One region of the Methylobacterium sp. 142-1Y genome, then DNA from elsewhere that is predicted to be linked to it. Evidence: predicted binding sites of a transcription regulator. Region 1 holds the regulator's gene; each other region holds the start of a gene.

Evidence for each region. The regulator LexA, encoded in region 1, represses DNA repair genes until DNA is damaged. The targets are predictions, from matches to a motif close to TGTTCNNNNTGTGTTCNG.
Region 2: AC3AOF_RS17865 (ImuA family protein) is a predicted target of LexA. The motif match lies at 2,796-2,813, and genes of this name have one in related genera.
Region 3: AC3AOF_RS08735 (putative DNA modification/repair radical SAM protein) is a predicted target of LexA. The motif match lies at 2,151-2,168, and genes of this name have one in related genera.

Annotation. Positions count from the first base shown of each region.
Region 1 covers NZ_CM173224.1:1,209,960-1,215,926, forward strand. Annotated here, with positions in the region: gene AC3AOF_RS05720 (molybdopterin-dependent oxidoreductase) at 1-2,560, shown strand, start outside; gene AC3AOF_RS05725 (NCS2 family permease) at 2,551-3,891, shown strand; gene lexA (transcriptional repressor LexA) at 4,121-4,864, opposite strand; gene uvrB (excinuclease ABC subunit UvrB) at 5,084-5,967, opposite strand, start outside.
Region 2 covers NZ_CM173224.1:3,901,886-3,907,852, reverse strand. Annotated here, with positions in the region: gene AC3AOF_RS17870 (replication protein RepA) at 1-701, shown strand, start outside; gene AC3AOF_RS17865 (ImuA family protein) at 2,846-3,586, shown strand; gene AC3AOF_RS17860 (DUF6504 family protein) at 3,504-5,006, shown strand; gene AC3AOF_RS17855 (error-prone DNA polymerase) at 5,245-5,967, shown strand, end outside.
Region 3 covers NZ_CM173224.1:1,898,392-1,904,358, reverse strand. Annotated here, with positions in the region: gene AC3AOF_RS08740 (IS5 family transposase) at 70-879, opposite strand; gene AC3AOF_RS08735 (putative DNA modification/repair radical SAM protein) at 922-2,133, opposite strand; gene AC3AOF_RS08730 (hypothetical protein) at 2,286-2,495, shown strand; gene AC3AOF_RS08725 (Gfo/Idh/MocA family protein) at 2,678-4,027, shown strand; gene AC3AOF_RS08720 (SDR family NAD(P)-dependent oxidoreductase) at 4,243-5,001, shown strand; gene AC3AOF_RS08715 (beta-keto acid cleavage family enzyme) at 5,013-5,891, shown strand.

The sequences.
Region 1 (5,967 bases):
GCCGGCCTTCCGGGCGGCGGACCGGAGCATCACCACGATCGAGGGGCTGGCCGGCCCCTGCGCGCCGGGGGACGGCGTGCCCGGCACCCTCCACCCGGTCCAGGCGGCCTTCGTCGCCGCGCAAGGCTTCCAGTGCGGCTTCTGCACCTCCGGGATGGTGATGACGGCCGCCGCCCTCGACCAGGGCCAGCGGCGGGACCTGCCGGCGGCGCTGAAGGGCAATCTCTGCCGCTGCACCGGCTACCGGTCGATCGCCGACGCGATCGAAGGCCTCGACGGCCAAGTCCCGGCGCCCTGCCCGGCCCCCCGCGAGCACAGCCCGCCGGCTCCCGCCAGCGCCGCCATCGTCAGCGGCCGGGCGCGCTACACCCTCGACCTCACTGTTGCCGGCGCCCTGCATCTCAAGGTGCTGCGCTCGCCCCACGCCCATGCGCGGGTGCTGCGCATCGACGCGGCGGCCGCGCTCGCCCTGCCCGGGGTGGTGCGGGTGCTGACCCACGCGGACGCACCGGACCGGCTCTTCTCCACCGCCCGGCACCAGAACCCCGCCGACGATGCCAGCGACACGCGGGTGCTCGATTCGGTGATGCGCTTCGTCGGCCAGCGCGTCGCGGCGGTGGTCGCCGAGAGCGAGGCGGCGGCGGAGGCCGGCTGCCGGGCGCTCGTCGTCGACTACGAGGTGCTGCCGGCCTGCCTCGATCCCGAGCAGGCGCTGGAGCCCGACGCACCGCTCGTCCACGGCCTGCGCCCCACAGGCGAGGACGCGCCGCCGCTCCATCCCCATCCCAACCTCGCCGCCGAGGCGCATGGCGAGATCGGCGACGTGGCGGCCGGCCTTGCCGCGGCGGACGTGGTGCACGAGGGCACCTACCGCTCGCAGCGGATCCAGCACGCGCATCTGGAAACCCATGCGGCGATCGGCTGGCGCGATCCCGATGGACGCCTCGTCATCCGCTCCAGCACCCAGGTGCCGTTCCTCACCCGCGACGCGCTCTGCGCCTTGTTCGATCTCCCGCGCGATGCGGTCCGGGTCGAGTGCGGCCGCGTCGGCGGCGGCTTCGGCGGCAAGCAGGAGATGCTGACCGAGGATCTGGTGGCGCTCGCGGTGCTCGCCACCGGCCGGCCGGTGCGCTGGGAATTGACCCGCACCGAGCAGTTCACCGCCACCACCACCCGCCACCCGATGCGGGTGCGGGTGCGCCTCGGCGCGCGGGCCGACGGCACCCTGACGGCGATCGACCTCCAGGTGCTGTCGAATACCGGCGCCTACGGCAACCATGCCGGCGGCGTGCTGCATCACGGCTGCAACGAGGTGATCGCGGTCTATCGCTGCGCCAACAAGCGGGTCGCGGGCTATGCCGTCCACACTCACACCCTGCCGGCGGGGGCATTCCGCGGCTACGGGTTGAGCCAGACCATCTTCGCGGTCGAATCCGCCATGGACGAGCTCGCTCGCGCCTTGACGCTCGATCCGTTCGAGCTGCGGCGGCGCAACGTGGTGCGGCCCGGCGACCCGATGGTCTCGACGAGCCTCGAACCGCACGACGTGCAATACGGCAGCTACGGCCTCGACCAATGCCTCGACGCGGTGTCGGCGGCCCTGGCCGAGCCCCCTCCCCCCGCCCCGCCGGGCTGGCGCACGGGCTCCGGCATGGCGCTGTCGATGATCGACACCATCCCGCCGCGGGGCCACTTCGCCGAGGCCCGGATCGCGCTCGGCGAGGACGGGGCCTACGCCTTGCGCGTCGGCACGGTCGAGTTCGGCAACGGCACCTCGACGGTTCATGGCCAGATCGCCGCCGAGGCCTTGAGCACCACCCCGGACCGGATCGCCCTGCGCCAGGGCGACAGCGACGCGGTCGGGCACGATACCGGCGCCTATGGCAGCACCGGCATCGTGGTGGCGGGCCAGGCGACCTTGCGGGCCGCGCAAGGCCTGGCCGACATCCTGCGCCGGCGCGCCGCCGCCCGGTTCGGGCTCGATCCCGCCGCCTGCCGCCTCGACGGCGACGCGGTCACGGCGGGAGAGGCGCGGGTCCCCCTCGCCGATCTCGGCCCGGCGGAGGCGATCGGCCATGCCGACGGCAGCCCGCGCTCGGTGGCGTTCAACGTCCAGGGCTTCCAGGTCGCGGTGCATCCGGGAACCGGCGAACTGCGCATCCTGCGGAGCGTCCACGCCGCCGATGCGGGCCGGGTGATGAACCCGGCGCAGTGCCGCGGCCAGGTCGAGGGCGGCGTCGCCCAGGCGCTCGGCGCGGCGCTCTACGAGGACCTGGCGATCGACGGCGAGGGCCGGGTCGCGACCCCGTCCTTCCGCACCTACCACATCCCGGCCATCGCCGACGTGCCCCGCACCGAGGTGATCTTCGCCGCCACCCACGACGCGGTCGGGCCGCTCGGCGCCAAGTCGATGAGCGAGAGCCCGTTCAACCCCGTCGCGGCGGCTCTGGCCAACGCCATCCGGGACGCGACCGGCGCGCGGCTGACCGCGACGCCCTTCGCGCCCGACCGGATCTACCGACAGATCAGAGAGAGCGACGAGGAGCAGCGATGGACATGAAGCGCGACGCCGGCCTGACCCGGCCCCCGGGTTTCCTGGAGCGCACCTTCGCGCTCTCGGCCCACGGCACCACCGTGCGCACGGAGCTGCTCGCCGGGCTCACCACCTTCCTGACGATGGCCTACATCGTCTTCGTCAATCCCAACATCCTGGGCGATGCCGGGATGCCCAAGGGGGCGGTGTTCGTCGCGACCTGCCTCGTCGCGGCGATCGGCTCCCTGGTGATGGCGTTCTACGCCAACTACCCGATCGCGCTGGCGCCGGGCATGGGGCTCAACGCCTACTTCGCCTATGTGGTGGTGCTCCAGATGGGCTACACCTGGCAGGCGGCGCTCGGCGCGGTGTTCATCTCCGGCCTGTGCTTCATGGTCGTCACGCTGACGGGGCTGCGACGGATCATCGTCGAGGGCATTCCCCGCTCGATGCGCATCGCGATCACGGTCGGCATCGGGCTCTTCCTCGCGATCATCGCGCTGAAGAGCGCCGGCGTGGTGACGGCGAGCCCCGCGACCTTCGTGACGCTGGGCGACCTGCACAAGCCGAGCACGGTGCTGGCGGTGCTGGGCTTCCTGATCGTCGCGGTGCTCTCGGTGCGCAAGGTGCGCGGCGCGCTGCTTGCCGGCATCCTGACCGTGACGGCGTTGAGCTTCATCGTCGCCGACAACACCTTCCAGGGTGTGGCCTCGCTGCCGCCCTCGATCGCCCCGACCCTGTTCGCCCTCGACATCAAGGGCGCGCTGTCGGGCGGCCTGCTCAACGTGATCCTGGTGTTCTTCCTCGTCGAATTGTTCGATGCCACCGGCACGCTGATGGGCGTCGCCAACCGGGCGGGGCTGCTGACCGAGGGCAAGATGGAGCGCCTCGACAAGGCGTTGATGGCGGATTCCTCGTCGATCTTCGTCGGCTCGCTGCTCGGCACGTCGAGCACGACCGCCTATCTCGAGAGCGCGTCCGGCGTCGAGGAGGGCGGGCGCACCGGGCTCACCGCCGCCACGGTGGCGGTTTTGTTCCTGGCCTGCCTGTTCTTCGCGCCCCTCGCCGGCTCGGTCCCGGCCTATGCCACGGCGCCGGCCCTGTTCTACGTCGCCTGCCTGATGCTGCACGAGCTGGTCGATCTCGACTGGGACGACCTGACCGAGGTGCTGCCGGCCTGCGTCACGGCGCTGCTGATGCCCTTCACCTACTCGATCGCCAACGGCGTCGCCTTCGGCTTCATCACCTACGCGGTGATCAAGCTGCTCACCGGGCGGTTCCGGGACGTGAAGCCGGTGGTGTGGGTGATCGCCGCGGTGTTCCTGTTCAAGTTCGTGGCGACCGGCAGCGCGCACTGACGAGCGCGACGCCCTGAACCCTCCCCCCTCTGCGGGGGAGGGTGGCCTGCGGAGCAGGCCGGGAGAGGGGAACCACGCTTCCGGAGAGGTCGCGACCATAGTGACGGACGCCACCTGGATCAGCGTCGCGCTGCCCCTCTCGGCGGGACTTCGTCCCGCTGCGCTCACTCCGTTCGCCACCCTCCCCCGCAGAGGGGGGGAGGGTTCCCGCGCTTGACTGAAAGCCCCTTCAGTACTTCCGGACCAGGCTCACCAGCCGGCCCTGGATCCGCACCCGGTCGGGCCCGAGCACGCGGGTCTCGTAGGCCGGGTTGGCGGCCTCGAGCGCGATCGAGGAGCCGCGGCGGCGCAGGCGCTTGAGCGTGGCCTCCTCGTCGTCGATCAGCGCGACGATGATGTCGCCGGTATTGGCGGTCTCCTGGCGGCGGATCACCACCAGGTCGCCGTCGAGGATGCCGGCCTCGATCATCGAATCGCCGCGCACCTCCAGGGCGTAATGCTCGCCGCTGGCCAGGAAGTCCGGCGACATCGCCACCGTGCGGCTCTGGCTCTGGATCGCCGAGATCGGCGTACCGGCGGCGATCCGGCCCATCACCGGCACGCTGACCGAGTGGCCGTTCTCGTCCGACGCCGTCGCCATCGCGGGGATACCGGCCTGCCGCTTCGGCTCGTGAGCGCGCCCGCCCTCGACCACGCTGGGATTGAACCGCACCACCTCGGCCCCGGCGGCCGGTGCGGCCTGCGCCGGTCCCGTCACCGTGTCGGGCAGGCGGATCACCTCGATCGCCCGGGCCCGGTTCGGCAGGCGGCGCAGGAAGCCCCGCTCCTCCAGGGCCGTGATCAGGCGGTGGATGCCCGATTTCGACTTGAGATCGAGGGCGTCCTTCATCTCGTCGAAGGACGGGGGCACGCCCGTCTCGCGCATTCTCTGCTGAATGAAGCGGAGCAGGTCCAACTGCTTACGCGTGAGCATGTGACACTCTCATCCCCGCGCTGCCGCGCTCCGGAAACAAATCGCGAACATGGTAAGCGTTCCGCAAGTGTTCCGCAAGCGGCTTCGAAAAAGCGGCGCGAGGGCGCAGCAACCGGGGTGATAGACGGGGATGTCACGGGTCGATCGGACGATGAGGCACGTTCCGCGCGGGGTTCGACCGGCGCGGGACTGTCCGCCGCGCCGGTCCGGGCCTGCGCCTCAGCCCCGCCCCTTGCGGCCCTTGTATTTCGGCTTCTGACCAGGAAACCCTTGCGTCGAGCGGCCGGTCGGGCGCTCGGCGTAGGTGAACGGCACCTCGCGGTCGGTGCCCGGGCCCATGTCGTCGAGGTCGGGCTGGCGGATGCGGGTGCCTTCGTCCGAGACGCCCTTGCCGCCCGGACCGTAGCCGAGCGGTTCCGCACCCCGGCGCTTGCGCTTGGCGCCGAAGCGGCCGGCCTCGCGCTCGACATCGGCCTGCTCGGCCATCGGGTCGTCGGCGATGGCGAGTTCGGTCGCCTGGAGGCGCTTGAGCTCGTCGCGAAGCCGCGCCGCCTCCTCGAAGTCGAGATCGGCGGCGGCCGCCCGCATCCTTTTCTCGAGGTCGGCCATCACCGCCTTGAGGTTGTGGCCGACCGTGACGGCGGATTTCGCCAGCCCCGTATCGACCTGGACGTGGTCGCGCTCGTAGACGCTCTCCAGGATGTCGGAGATGTTGCGCTTCACGCTCTGGGGCGTGATGCCGTGCTCCTCGTTATAGGCGAGCTGCTTCTTGCGCCGGCGCTCGGTCTCGGCCATCGCCCGCTCCATCGAGCCGGTGATGTGGTCGGCGTAGAGGATGCAGCGGGCGTCGGCGTTGCGGGCGGCCCGCCCGATGGTCTGGATCAGCGAGGTCTCGGAGCGCAGGAAGCCTTCCTTGTCGGCGTCGAGGATGCCGACGAGGGCGCATTCCGGGATGTCGAGGCCCTCGCGCAGGAGGTTGATGCCGATCAGAACGTCGAAGGCGCCGAGCCGCAGGTCGCGGATGATCTCGATCCGCTCCAGCGTGTCGATGTCGGAATGCATGTAGCGCACCCGCACGCCGTTCTCGTGCAGGTACTCGGTCA
Region 2 (5,967 bases), 2.7 Mb from region 1:
AGGGGCTGCCCTACGGCCCGAAGGCGCGGCTCCTGCTGCTGCATCTCTGCACGGAAGCCGTGCGCCAGCGCAGCCCCAAGGTCGAGGTGGCGCAGAGCATGTCGGGCTTCATCCGCGACATGGGTTTTCCGGTCACCGGCGGCGAGCGCGGCACGCTCAAGCAGTTCAAGGAGCAGCTCAACCGGCTCGCCGCCTGCTCGATGCAGATCGGCCTGTGGGACGGCACCCGCGCCTCGACTCTCAACGTGCCGCCGTTTCGCCAGATGGACGTGTGGCTGCCTTTGCACAACCACCCGGACCAGGGCCTCTTATGGTCCTCGACCATCACCTTCCACCGCGAGTTCTACGACAACCTGATCCAGCACGCCCTGCCGGTCGACATCCGCGCCGCCCGCGCCTTTGCCGGGTCGGCACGCAAGCTCGACCTCCTGTTCTGGGTCGGCTACCGGCTCTCGCGCCTGGAGCGGCCCCTGCGGCTCACCTGGGACAACCTCTACAAGCAATTCGGCAGCGAGAACGGCTCGATCCGCTCGTTCCGCCAGGAATTCCGCAAGGACGTCGCCCATCTCACCGAGGTGTTTCCGCGTCTGCGCCTGACCCTCGACGATGGCGGCATGCAGCTCTTGCCCTCCGATCCCAAGGACCTGCTGGTGCCGCCGAAGGCGGCGCTCGCGAATAAGCGAGCCCGGGCAAGGGCTTGATTCCGCCGACTTGCCTACGAGGGGAGGGGGGTCGCGGCGGCGGGTGACGGTGCGCGTGTGAGCGCCGAGACGGCGTTGTGTTTGTCATGACTGTTGATAGGATTATTTTCTTTTCATCTCTGACGTTTTCACGCCCTGCACGACGATAACAAGGGTCTCCCTCCCACCACCTCATCCTGAGGTGTCATACGATTTCCGGCTGATCGCTTCGCGATGCGGAAATCGGCTTCGCTCAGGCGCCGCGCGGGCTCGTGATACGAAATCCGGAAGGGATCTTCCGGATTTCGTATCAGTCCATCCTTGATGGACTGACCTCGAAGGAGGGCTCCAGAAGTCTCCGAGCTAACTGGAGCCCTCCTTCGAGGTCAGCCGATTTTCAATCGGCTAACACCTCAGGATGAGCTTAGAGGGTAGGATGATGCCACTTGCCTCAAGTCCTTAGTAGAAAATCCTGCTCAAACAGGCTCTCAGGATAAGGTCGAGGGTGGGACAGCTTCATGCCGGCAGCCTTCACGCCGCTGTCGTGTCCCGTGCCTCGGTGTCATCCCGGGGCCGCGCAGCGGAACCCGGGATCCATAACTGCTGACGATGCAGGGTGAAGCGGAACGCTGGCCGCCTTTTCCGGACTCGTCAGCGGTTATGGATCCCGGGTTCTCGTCTCCGACGAGTCCCGGGATGACGTGGATGGTCTATTATCTGTCGATTGCGAGACGTTCATCTTGTATGTGCGTGCAATGCGCGAATGAGTATTACAAAATAAATCGGTATATTACAGGTGCGATGGATATTTATCGTTATATCAATCAATAAAATATCCAGACACCTTACCCAGCCACAACATTGCACCCGGCCTCCCTACGCCGAGTTGCCTACGCCCCGCTACTGCCGGGAGCACATCCAGCCACGCTGAATTGCCTACGCGCCCCACGGCCGGCCAGCCTCCCGAATCTCCCGCTTCCCCATTGAGATTCCATGTCTTTCGCCTGGCATTGCCCACGCAGACCTGCCTACGGGACGTGAACGACTCCACGCCGAATTGCCTACGCTCTTGCGCGACCAAACAGCCCATCGGTAACCCTTCGTCCGGCCGGCTCCGGGAGTCACGACAAAGTATTGCCGGGCTCCGATCATGCGCCGAGAGTCGAGGCAGAGTCCCGGATCGGGACGGCGAATCATCAGCCAGCGTACAGGCGAGTCGGTTCCACCGACTCAAGCCTCGCCTCGACTCTTCCACGGGGAAACGACTCCGGCTGATCTGGGCTTTGTCGAACGAGGACTCGTTGCCCCGGAGTCTCCGACTCGGTCCCGGGCGTCCAAGACTCTGGGAGGCAGGGGAGGGGGCTCAGGCTCCGATCCTGCTGACGGCCTCAGGCGCCGCCTCCACGCCGCTCACCCCGAAAAGCTCCTAACTCCTGATCTCGAAAAGCCTTTTTATGAGAGATTCTGAATCTAGATTCCGAGTCTGAATCCGTAGAGCTATATGGGTATTATATGGGGCCGCGATTTTATCAAACCCTGCAAGGGGTTAGGGCCCATTCGCGTAGGCTGGTCTGCGCATTCGCGCAGGCAACTCGGCGCATCTGCGTAGGCAGGTCTGCGCGGAATCGGGGGGTCGGCGAAGGCGACTCGGCGTGGGGGCGTAGGTTACTCGGCGCAGGCCCCCGATTAACAGCTTGGAAAGCTGTGTGAATCGCGGATGGCGCCGCGTAGGCAACTCGGCGTGCCGCGCGAGGCCGAAAGGCACTCCCGAACGACCCCGGTTTCATGGCCCCGAATCCGAGGGCGACTTCCGACGAGCCGCAAACTCCGGATTCTCCGCCAGGAGGCCCGTGGAGGCCCGTCGCGCCCCACGACCGTTATACGGCACCCGCCGGCCTCGAATCCAGCTCAGCGGCGCTCCTGGCGGCTTCTGCAGCGTTGTCCAACGGCTATGCCCGCCCGCATCCCGCATCGCGCTCCCACCCGATCCCCTTGTGATCCCGGGCTTTCCCGGCCGCGCCGACCCCGCTATCCCCGCTGCCGTCAACAGGCACCCGGGTTTCACAGGCTCTGACGGCCCGGCCATCCACAGCCCCGATTGACACGCTCATGAAACCGAACAAAACAAGAACGAGTTGTTGTTTCGGTTCGGTGATGGGCATGAGATGCGGCAGGCCGAGCGGGAACGGCAGCTCGCGGCGTTGCGCGAGCGGATCGGCGGGCTGGCGCCCGAGGGGACGGACCGTCCGGTCCTGCCCTTCGGCGTCGCCGACCTCGACGCGCACCTTCCGGGCGGGGGCCTGCGCCTCGGCGCGGTGCACGAGGTGCTGGCGGCGGGACCGGTGGACGGGGAGGGGGCGCTCGCAGCCCTGTTCACCGCCGCGATCCTCGCCCGGCTCCCCGGTCCGGTCCTGTGGTGCCTGGCGAGCCGCGACCTGTTCGCCCCCGGCCTCGCCGCGGTCGGCCTCCATCCCGATCGGGTGCTCTACGCCGAGACCCGGCGCGAGGCCGAGGTGCTGCCCACCATGGAGGAGGGGTTGCGCCATCGCGGCCTCGCGGCGGTGGTCGGCGAGGTCGCCCGGCTCGGGCTCACCCCGTCGCGGCGGCTCCAGCTCGCCGCCGAGGGCAGCGGCGGCCTCGCCCTGGTGATCCGCCGCCGGGGCGGCGCGGTCCCGGAGCCCAACGCCGCCGCGACCCGCTGGGGCGTCACCGCGGCGCCCTCCGCCGCTCTTTCCGTGCCGGGCCTGTCGCGGGCCCGCTGGACCGTGGCGCTGCTGCGCGCCCGGGGCGCCGAGCCCCGCACCTGGCTCCTCGAGGCTCCCGATGCGAAGGGTCATCTGCGTGTTCCTGCCGACCTGGCCGACCGACCTGTGGCGGCGCCGGCACGGCGGGCCGCCGCCGGATGAGCCGCTGGTGGCTGTGGCCCAGGACGGCCCGCGCCGGGTCGTCGGTGCCGTCGACCGCGCCGCCCGGGCTCTCGGACTGCGCCCCGGCCTCGCTCTCGCCCAGGCGCAAGCCATGGTGCCGGGTCTCACGGTGATCCCCGCCGATCCGGAGGGCGACGCCGCGGCGCTCGGCCGTCTCGCGGCCTGGTGCCTGTGTTACGCCCCCCTCGTCGCCCCCGACCCGCCGGACGGGATCTGGATCGACGTGGCGGGCGCCGCCCACCTGCATGGCGGCGAGGCGGCCCTGCTGGCCCATTTGCGCCGCCGCCTCGGCCGGGCCGGCTACCGGGTCCGGGCGGCGCTGGCGGATACCCCCGGCGCCGCCTGGGCGGCGTCCCGCTGCCTCGGCCCCGAAATCGTGCTGCCGCCCGGCGGCCAGCGGGACGCGCTCCTCGCCCTGCCGCTCCGCGCCTTGCGCCTCGACGGCGACACCGTCTCGGGCTTGGGCCAGCTCGGCATCGCGCGGGTCGGACAGCTGCTGGAGCAGCCGAGCGGCCCGTTGCGCCTGCGCTTCGGCGAGGCGCCCGCCCGCCGCCTCGCCCAGGCTTTGGGTCATGCCCCCGAACCGCTGGCTTATCTGGCGCCGCCGGTCGAGCACACCGTGCGCCTCGCCTTCGCGGAGCCGATCGGCGCGCCCGAGACGCTGGCCCGGGTAGCCGGTCGGCTGACCGCGATGCTCGCCGACACCCTCGCCCGGCACGGGCTCGGGGCGCGCCGGCTCGACCTGGTATTCCGCCGCGTCGACGGGCTCGACCAGTCGGTCAGCGTCGGCACCGCCCGGCCGAGCCGCGATTCGCGCCACCTCGCCCGCCTGCTCGCCGAGCGGTTGACCACCATCGATCCCGGCCACGGCCTCGACGAGGCGCGGCTCTCGGCCCCCAGGGTCGAGCGCCTGGACGCGCGCCAGCTCGCGGCACCCGGCGCGGAATCAGACCCGGACACGATGGCCGAATTGGTCGACCGGCTGGTGTTGCGCCTCGGGCCGGGCCGGGTGTTTCGCCGATCTCCGGTCGAGAGCGAATGGCCCGAGCGGGCGGTGCGCCGGGTCGCGGCCTTGAGCCCCGCCACCGGCATCACCTGGCCCGCCGACCTGCCGCGCCCCGGCCGGCTGCTGCCGGCCCCGGAGCCGGTGGCGGTGCTGGCCGCCCTTCCCGATGCGCCGCCCTCCGCCTTCACCTGGCGCGGCACCCGCCGCCGCGTGGCCCGGGCCGACGGGCCGGAGCGCATCTTCGGCGAATGGTGGCTGTCCGACGACGAGATCTCGGCCACCCGCGACTATTACCGGGTCGAGGACGAGACCGGCGCCCGCTACTGGCTGTTCCGCGATTCCCTGACGCGGGACGGGGCGCGCTGGTGGCTGCATGGGCTGGGGGAGGCGTGATGCGCCCGGTCCCTCGAAGCTTGCCGTCTCCGGCCGCTGGATTTCATCCCACCCGCGACCTCATCCTGAGGTGTGGAGCGATCGCAGATCGCGGAGCCTCGAAGGAGGGCTCCAGACATCGCTGCGATCCCTGGAACCCTCCTTCGAGGCTCCTTTCAGTCGCACCTCAGGATGAGGTCGCGGCGTGGAAGAGAAGGGATGACGGCGATACGGCCGTCGTCAGCCGGTCGCGCTCCCCATGACCGTCGAGCTCCAGGTCACCACCCATTACTCGTTCCTGCGCGGCGCCTCCTCGCCCGAAGAACTTTTTTCCGCCGCCGCTCTCCTCGGCATCCGGGCGCTCGCGGTCACCGACCGCAACTCGCTGGCCGGGATGGTGCGGGCCCACGCTGCTGCCCGCACCACCGGCTGCCGCCTGATCGTCGGCTGCCGGCTCGACCTAGCGGAAGGCTGGAGCCTGCTGGTCTATCCCGCCGACCGGGAGGCCTATGGCCGGCTCTGCCGCCTCCTCACCATCGGCCGCTCGCGCGAGCGGGCGCCGAACGGCGGTTGCCACCTGACAACTGCGGATGTGGCCGAGTGGAGCGAGGGCCTCCTGGCGGTGCTGCCCGCCGACCGGCCGGACGACGCCCTGACCGAGCGCCTGCGCCGCCTGAAGGCGATCTTCGGCCGGGACCTGTCCTGCGGCCTGTCGCGCCGCTTCGGCGTCAACGATCACCTGCGGCTGGAGGGGATCGCGGGCCTCGCCCGGGCCGCCCGGGTGCCGACCGTGGTGCTGGGCGACGTGCTCTATCATGTGCCGGAGCGCCGCATGATGCAGGACGTGGTCACCTGCATCCGCCTCAAGACCACCATCGCGGCGGCGGGCTTTGCCCGCGAGCGCCATGCCGGGCGCCACCTGCACGACCCTGACGAGACCGCGCGCCTGTTCGCCCGCCATCCCGAGGCCCTGGCCCGGGCC
Region 3 (5,967 bases), 690 kb from region 1:
GACTTTGATTTTGCCGCATTTTCTGCGACGAACCGGCATCCACTTCGTCGGAAAATGCTCTAGAGCGTGTTATGAACTGTTTACGATGCGTCCAAGCTTGCTGAGCATGTCGCAGACGAAGGCGATCATGTAGATGCCTGCCAACGTGGTGGCATAGCGCTCGTAGTCCTTGACCAGCCGGCGGCAGCGCGCCGCCCAGGCCAGCGAGCGCTCCACCACCCACCGGCGTGGCAGCAGCACGAAGCCGCGCTTGGCCTCGGGCGCCTTGACTACCTCCAACGCGATGCCGTTCGCGTCGGCGGCCTTCGCCGGCTTCTCGCCCGTGTAGCCTTGATCGACGAACGCCGTCTCCACGCTCCCGTCCGTCTCCGCTTGCACCGCACACGTCAGCGCCCCAACCTGGCTGCGGTCGTCCACGTTCGCCGGCGTGACGTGCAGCGCCACCACATGCCCGGGCGTGTCCACCGCCAGGTGCACCTTCGAGCCGCGCTTGCGCTTGGCCCCGTCGTAGCCCGCCCGCTCACCGCTCTCGGGCGAGGAGCGTTGGGTCCGGCTGTCCAGGATCACCGCAGACGGCTCCGGCTCGCGCCCCGCCGCTTCCCGCAACACAGCACGCAGGTCGCCCGCCACCGCGCCAAAGCAATCGGCGGAAAGCCAGCGTTGGGTCTGCTGGTAGACCGCTGCCCACGGCGGCAGGTCGTGGGGCATGAACCGCCACGGCGCACCGGTCTTCACGATGTAGCGCAGCCCGTTGAACACCTCGCGCAACTCGTGGTCGCGTTGACCCGAGTCCTCGCGCAGCAGCGCCAGATAGGGGGCAACCAGCGCCCATTCTTCATCGGACACGTCGGACGGATAGGCGGGGCGATCAGCACTCATGCCCCTCAACGCTCACGCCACGTCATAGGTTCATAACACGCTCTAGAACAGGCTCAGCTGGCGCGGCGGCTCGGCGAGACGCGCGCGCAGGTCGAGCCGATCGGTGAGCCGCGTCGGCGCATAATCGGCCGCGATCAGGAACGGCCGGGCCCGCTTGAGACCCGATGTCAGGCGGGCGACATCGTCGAGGCGCAGCGTCGCATGGCGGCGCGCCGCCACGATCTTGTCCACCGCCCGCACGCCGAGGCCCGGCACCCGTAGCAGCATCTCCCGGTCGGCCCGGTTGACGTCGACGGGGAAGCGGTCGCGGTTGCGCAGGGCCCAGGCGAGCTTCGGGTCGACGTCGAGGGCGAGCATGCCGGATTCGGTCGCCCCGGCCACGTCGTCGGGCGAGAATTCGTAGTACCGCATCAGCCAGTCGGCCTGGTACAGCCGGTGCTCGCGCTGGAGCGGCGGCGATTGGCTCGGCAGGATCGAGGCCGCGTCGGGAATCGGGCTGAAGGCCGAGTAGTAGATCCGCTTCAGGCCGTAATGGTCGTAGAGGCGGGCGCTGGTGCGGATCAGCGATTCGTCGGTGCTGGCATCCGCCCCGACGATGACCTGCGTCGATTGCCCGGCGGGGGCGAAGCGGCGCTTCTCCTCTTTGGCCTGCAGGATGCGCTCGCCCATCTGCCCCATCGCGGTCTGGATCGCTGCGCCGTCCTTCTCCGGCGCCAGCCGTTCCAGGCTCGCCTCGGTCGGAAGTTCGAGGTTGATCGAGAGCCGGTCGGCGTAGAGCCCGGCCTGCTCGATCAGCCACGGGCTCGCCTCCGGGATGGTCTTGAGGTGGATGTAGCCGCGAAAGCCGTGCCGCTGGCGCAAGGTCTTCGCCACCCGGATCAGCTGCTCCATCGTGTGGTCGGGCGAGCGGATGATGCCGGAGGACAGGAACAACCCCTCGATGTAGTTGCGCTTGTAGAACTCGACCGTCAGCGTCACCACCTCGTCGACCGAGAACTTCGCTCGTCGCACATTCGAGGAACGCCGGTTGACGCAATAGGCGCAGTCGAACAGGCAATAATTGGTGAGCAGGATCTTGAGCAGCGAGACGCAGCGCCCGTCCGGCGTGTAGGCGTGGCAGATTCCCGCCCCCGTCGTCGAGCCGAGCCCGCCGGCCTCGGCCTTGCGCTTCGGCGCCCCCGACGAGGCGCAGGAGGCATCGTATTTCGCCGCGTCGGCGAGAACCGTCAGCTTCTTCTTGAGGGCGTCATCCATCCCTGCAAACTGGCTTTCGTTCGTGATTTGTTCAAGGTGGAAGGTGCCGTCCTCCCGTGGTCGAAAGCCGCATCAGGGGGCGCAGGAACCCATCGCGCCGCCCCTAGTTGTCTGCCCGATTGGAATTGTTCTGATTTGCAAGGAGGCACACGATGGCGACGAACCCGTCCGCGAACTGCCGCAGCTGCCGCTACTTTGACGACCACAAGCTGAACGGCGCCGCCGCGCAGGGTGAGGAGGGCCTGTGCCGCTTCAACCCTCCCGTGAGCCAGCCCGAGCCGCAGGGACACGGCCTGTGGCCGGTGGTCTCGGCGCAGGATTGGTGCGGGCATTTCTCGCCGGAGATGATGGCGGGCGAGTAACAGCGCTCACGCCCAGGAGTGTCCGGAAGGCCGGTCCCGCGAGGGCCGGCCTTTCTGTTTTCAGGTTCAGGAGAACCCGGGCGAGCCCCGCCGGGTCTGCGATCGGGCGCCTGCCGACGGCGGAACCCTCCCATCCCGGATTCGTTGCGCAGGCTCTTCAAGCCCCAACGGATGGTTGCCCGATGCCGGACGATGTCACCGCCCTCTCGCGCCGGAGCCTGATGATGGCCGGCGGCGCCACCCTGGTCGGCCTCGGCAGCGGGGCTGCGCAGGGGGCAGCCGGGCAAGGTACGCCCGGACCCGAGCGGCCGGTGGATACCGGCAAGGTCGAGAACGGCAAGGTGACGTTTCCGAACTGGCGCGGCCCCTCCGACCGGCCGTCCGCGCCGCCACCGGCGCCGCTGCCGCCGGGCGAGCGGGTCGGCTTCGCGATCGTCGGCCTCGGCCGGCTGTCGCTGGAAGAAATCCTGCCGGCCTTCGGCGAGTGCCGGAAAGCGAAGCCGGTCGCCCTGATGTCGGGCTCGCCCGAGAAGGCCAAGGCGGTGGCGGCGCAATACGGCGTCAAGCCGGAGGCGATCTACGGCTATGACGGCTGGGATGCGCTCGCCCGCAATCCGGAGGTGAAGGCGGTCTACATCGTGACCCCGAACGCGCTCCACCGCGACCAGGTGATCGCCGCCGCGAGCGCCGGCAAGCACGTGCTGTGCGAGAAGCCGATGGCGGTCTCGTCGGGCGAGGCGCGGGCGATGATCGATGCCTGCGCGAGCGCGAAGGTGAAGCTGATGATCGCCTACCGCTGCCAGTACGAGCCCCATAACCGCGAGGTCGTGCGGCTGGTGCGCAGCGCCAAGTACGGCAAGGTCAAGCTCATCGAGGCGACCAACACCCAGACCATGAGCCTGCCCGAGCAGTGGCGGATGAAGGCGGCGTTGGCCGGAGGCGGCGCGCTGCCGGATATCGGGCTCTACTGCCTCAACGGGGTGCGGGCGCTGATGGGCGAGGAGCCGGTTTCGGTCCAGGCGCAGGTTCATTCGCCGGACGATCCGCTCTACCGCGAGGTCGAGGAGACCGTGGCCTTCACCTTACGCTTTCCCTCGGGGGCGCTGGCGCTCTGCTCCACCAGCTACGGCGCGCACGAGACCCGCTCGCTCACCGTGCAGGCCGAGGGCGGCGCGATCCAGCTCCAGAACGCCTTCGCCTACGAGGGCCAGCGCCTATTCCTGAACCATCGCGAGGGCAAGGCCGAGGCGAAGGAGGAGCGGGTGCTCGGCGCCAAGAACCAGTTCGCCCTCGAGATCGACCACATGGCGACCTGCATCCTGGAGAACCGCACGCCCCGCACCCCGGGCGAGGAGGGCTTGCAGGACCAGATCCTGATGGAGGCGATCTACGAGGCCGCTCGCACCGGCAACGCGGTGGCGCTGAAGGGCCCGGAGCGGATCGTCGGCAAGGGCGAAAAGGACCAGGGCAAGGATCAGGCGGGCAAGGCCCTCGACCAGACCCGCGGTCCGGAGCCGGAGGAGGCCGGTTAGGGCATCGTCTGACGGGGCGGGGCCGGTTCGGCGTCGCGGAGCAGCCCGGGCCGTCGCGGCGGGCACCGGCATCGCCCGACCCCCGATCATGGCACGGCCGCGGCCGCCGTCGAGGCGCGCCACGGCACACCCCCGATGCGCGCCTCAAGCTGGACAAGACCCGCCCGCTCCTGCCACTCTCCCGCGAAACAACATTTCGCAGGGTGGAAACTCCAATGATCAGTGCGGATCTGCGCGGGCGCTGCGTGCTCGTCACCGGCGGCGCCTCGGGGATAGGGCTGGCTGCCGTCACGCTGTTTGCCCGCTGCGGCGCCGGCGTGGTGCTCAACCATCTCGCCGAGGATGCCCGCGGGCCGGAAGCCGCCGCGCGGCTGGCGGCCGAGGGCCTGAAGGTCCAGGCGCTCGCCGGCACCGTCTCGGTGCCGGGCGAGGCGGAAGCCATGGTGGCGCGGGGGATCGACGCGCTCGGCGGCCTCGACGTGCTCATCAACAATGCCGGCACCCCGGCCACGACCACGCCGATCGACTTTGCCGACCTCGACGCCATGACCGAGGAGTTCTGGCAGACCATCCTGGCGACGAACCTGATCGGCCCCTATCGCTGCGCCCACGCGGCGGCGCCTGCGCTCCGCCGCGCCAAGGGCGCCATCGTCAACACCGCCTCGGTGGCCGGGCTCGGGCAGCGCGGCTCCAGCATCGCCTATTCGGCGAGCAAGGCGGGGCTCATCAACCTCACCCGCAGCCTCGCCCGGGCGCTCGCACCGGATGTCCGGGTCAACGCCGTGGCGCCGGGCCTGGTCGAGACGCCGTGGACGGCGCCATGGTCGCAGGAGCGCAAGGCCGATTCCGTCGCCCGTACCCTGCTCGGCCGCATGGCGAAGCCCGATGACATCGCGCAGGCCATGCTGTTCCTCGCCGCCGGCGCGCCTTACGTCACCGGCCAGACCCTGGCGGTCGACGGCGGCATGCTCTGAGGGAGGGACGGATGTCTCGCAAGACCGTCATCACCTGCGCCCTCACCGGCTCGTTCGATACGCCCGCGAAGAACCCCGCCGTGCCGGTGAGCCCGCAAGGGATCGCGCAGTCGGCCCTCGAGGCCGCTGCAGCCGGCGCCGCGGTGGTGCATATCCACGTCCGCGATCCGCAGACCGCCAAGCCCAGCATGGAGCTCGCCCTCTACCGCGAGGTGGTCGAGCGGATCCGCGACAAGAATGCCGACGTGATCCTCAACCTCACCACCGGGGCCGGCGGGCGCTACGTCGCCGGCGATCCCGACCCGGCCGTGGCGGGCCCCGGCACGACCCTGGCCTCGCCGGAGGCGCGCACCCGCCACGTCACGGCGTTGCGGCCGGAGGTCTGCACCCTCGACGTGGCGACGATGAATTTCGGCGAGCACGCCTTCATGAACACGCCTGCGCACCTGCGGGCGATGGCGGCGCTGATCCGCGAGGCGGGGGCCAAGCCCGAGATCGAGGTGTTCGACCTCGGCCAGATCGAGCTCGCCCGCCACCTCCTGGCGGAAGGGCACCTCGACTCCCCGCCCTTGTTCCAGATCTGCCTCGGCATCCCGTGGGGCGCGCCGGCGACGCCCGAGACCCTGCTGCAGATGCGCGACCGCCTGCCCAAGGACGCGGTGTGGTCGGCCTTCGGCATCTCGCGGGCCGAGTTCCCGATGGTGGCGCTCGCCGCCACGGTCGGGGGCCACGTCCGTGTCGGGCTCGAGGACAACCTGTACCTGTCGCGCGGCGAGCTCGCCCCGAGCAACGCGGCCCTGGTCGAGAAGGCCGTGAGCCTGCTCGCCCATCTCGATTGCGCCCCCGCCAGCCCGGCCGAGGCGCGGGCGATCTTCGGGATCGCGGCCTGATCTGGCGGGCGTGGCCGAAAGGCCACGCCCGCCGGATCGTTGTCCTGTCGCGCCCTTCGAGGCCCTACATCCCATT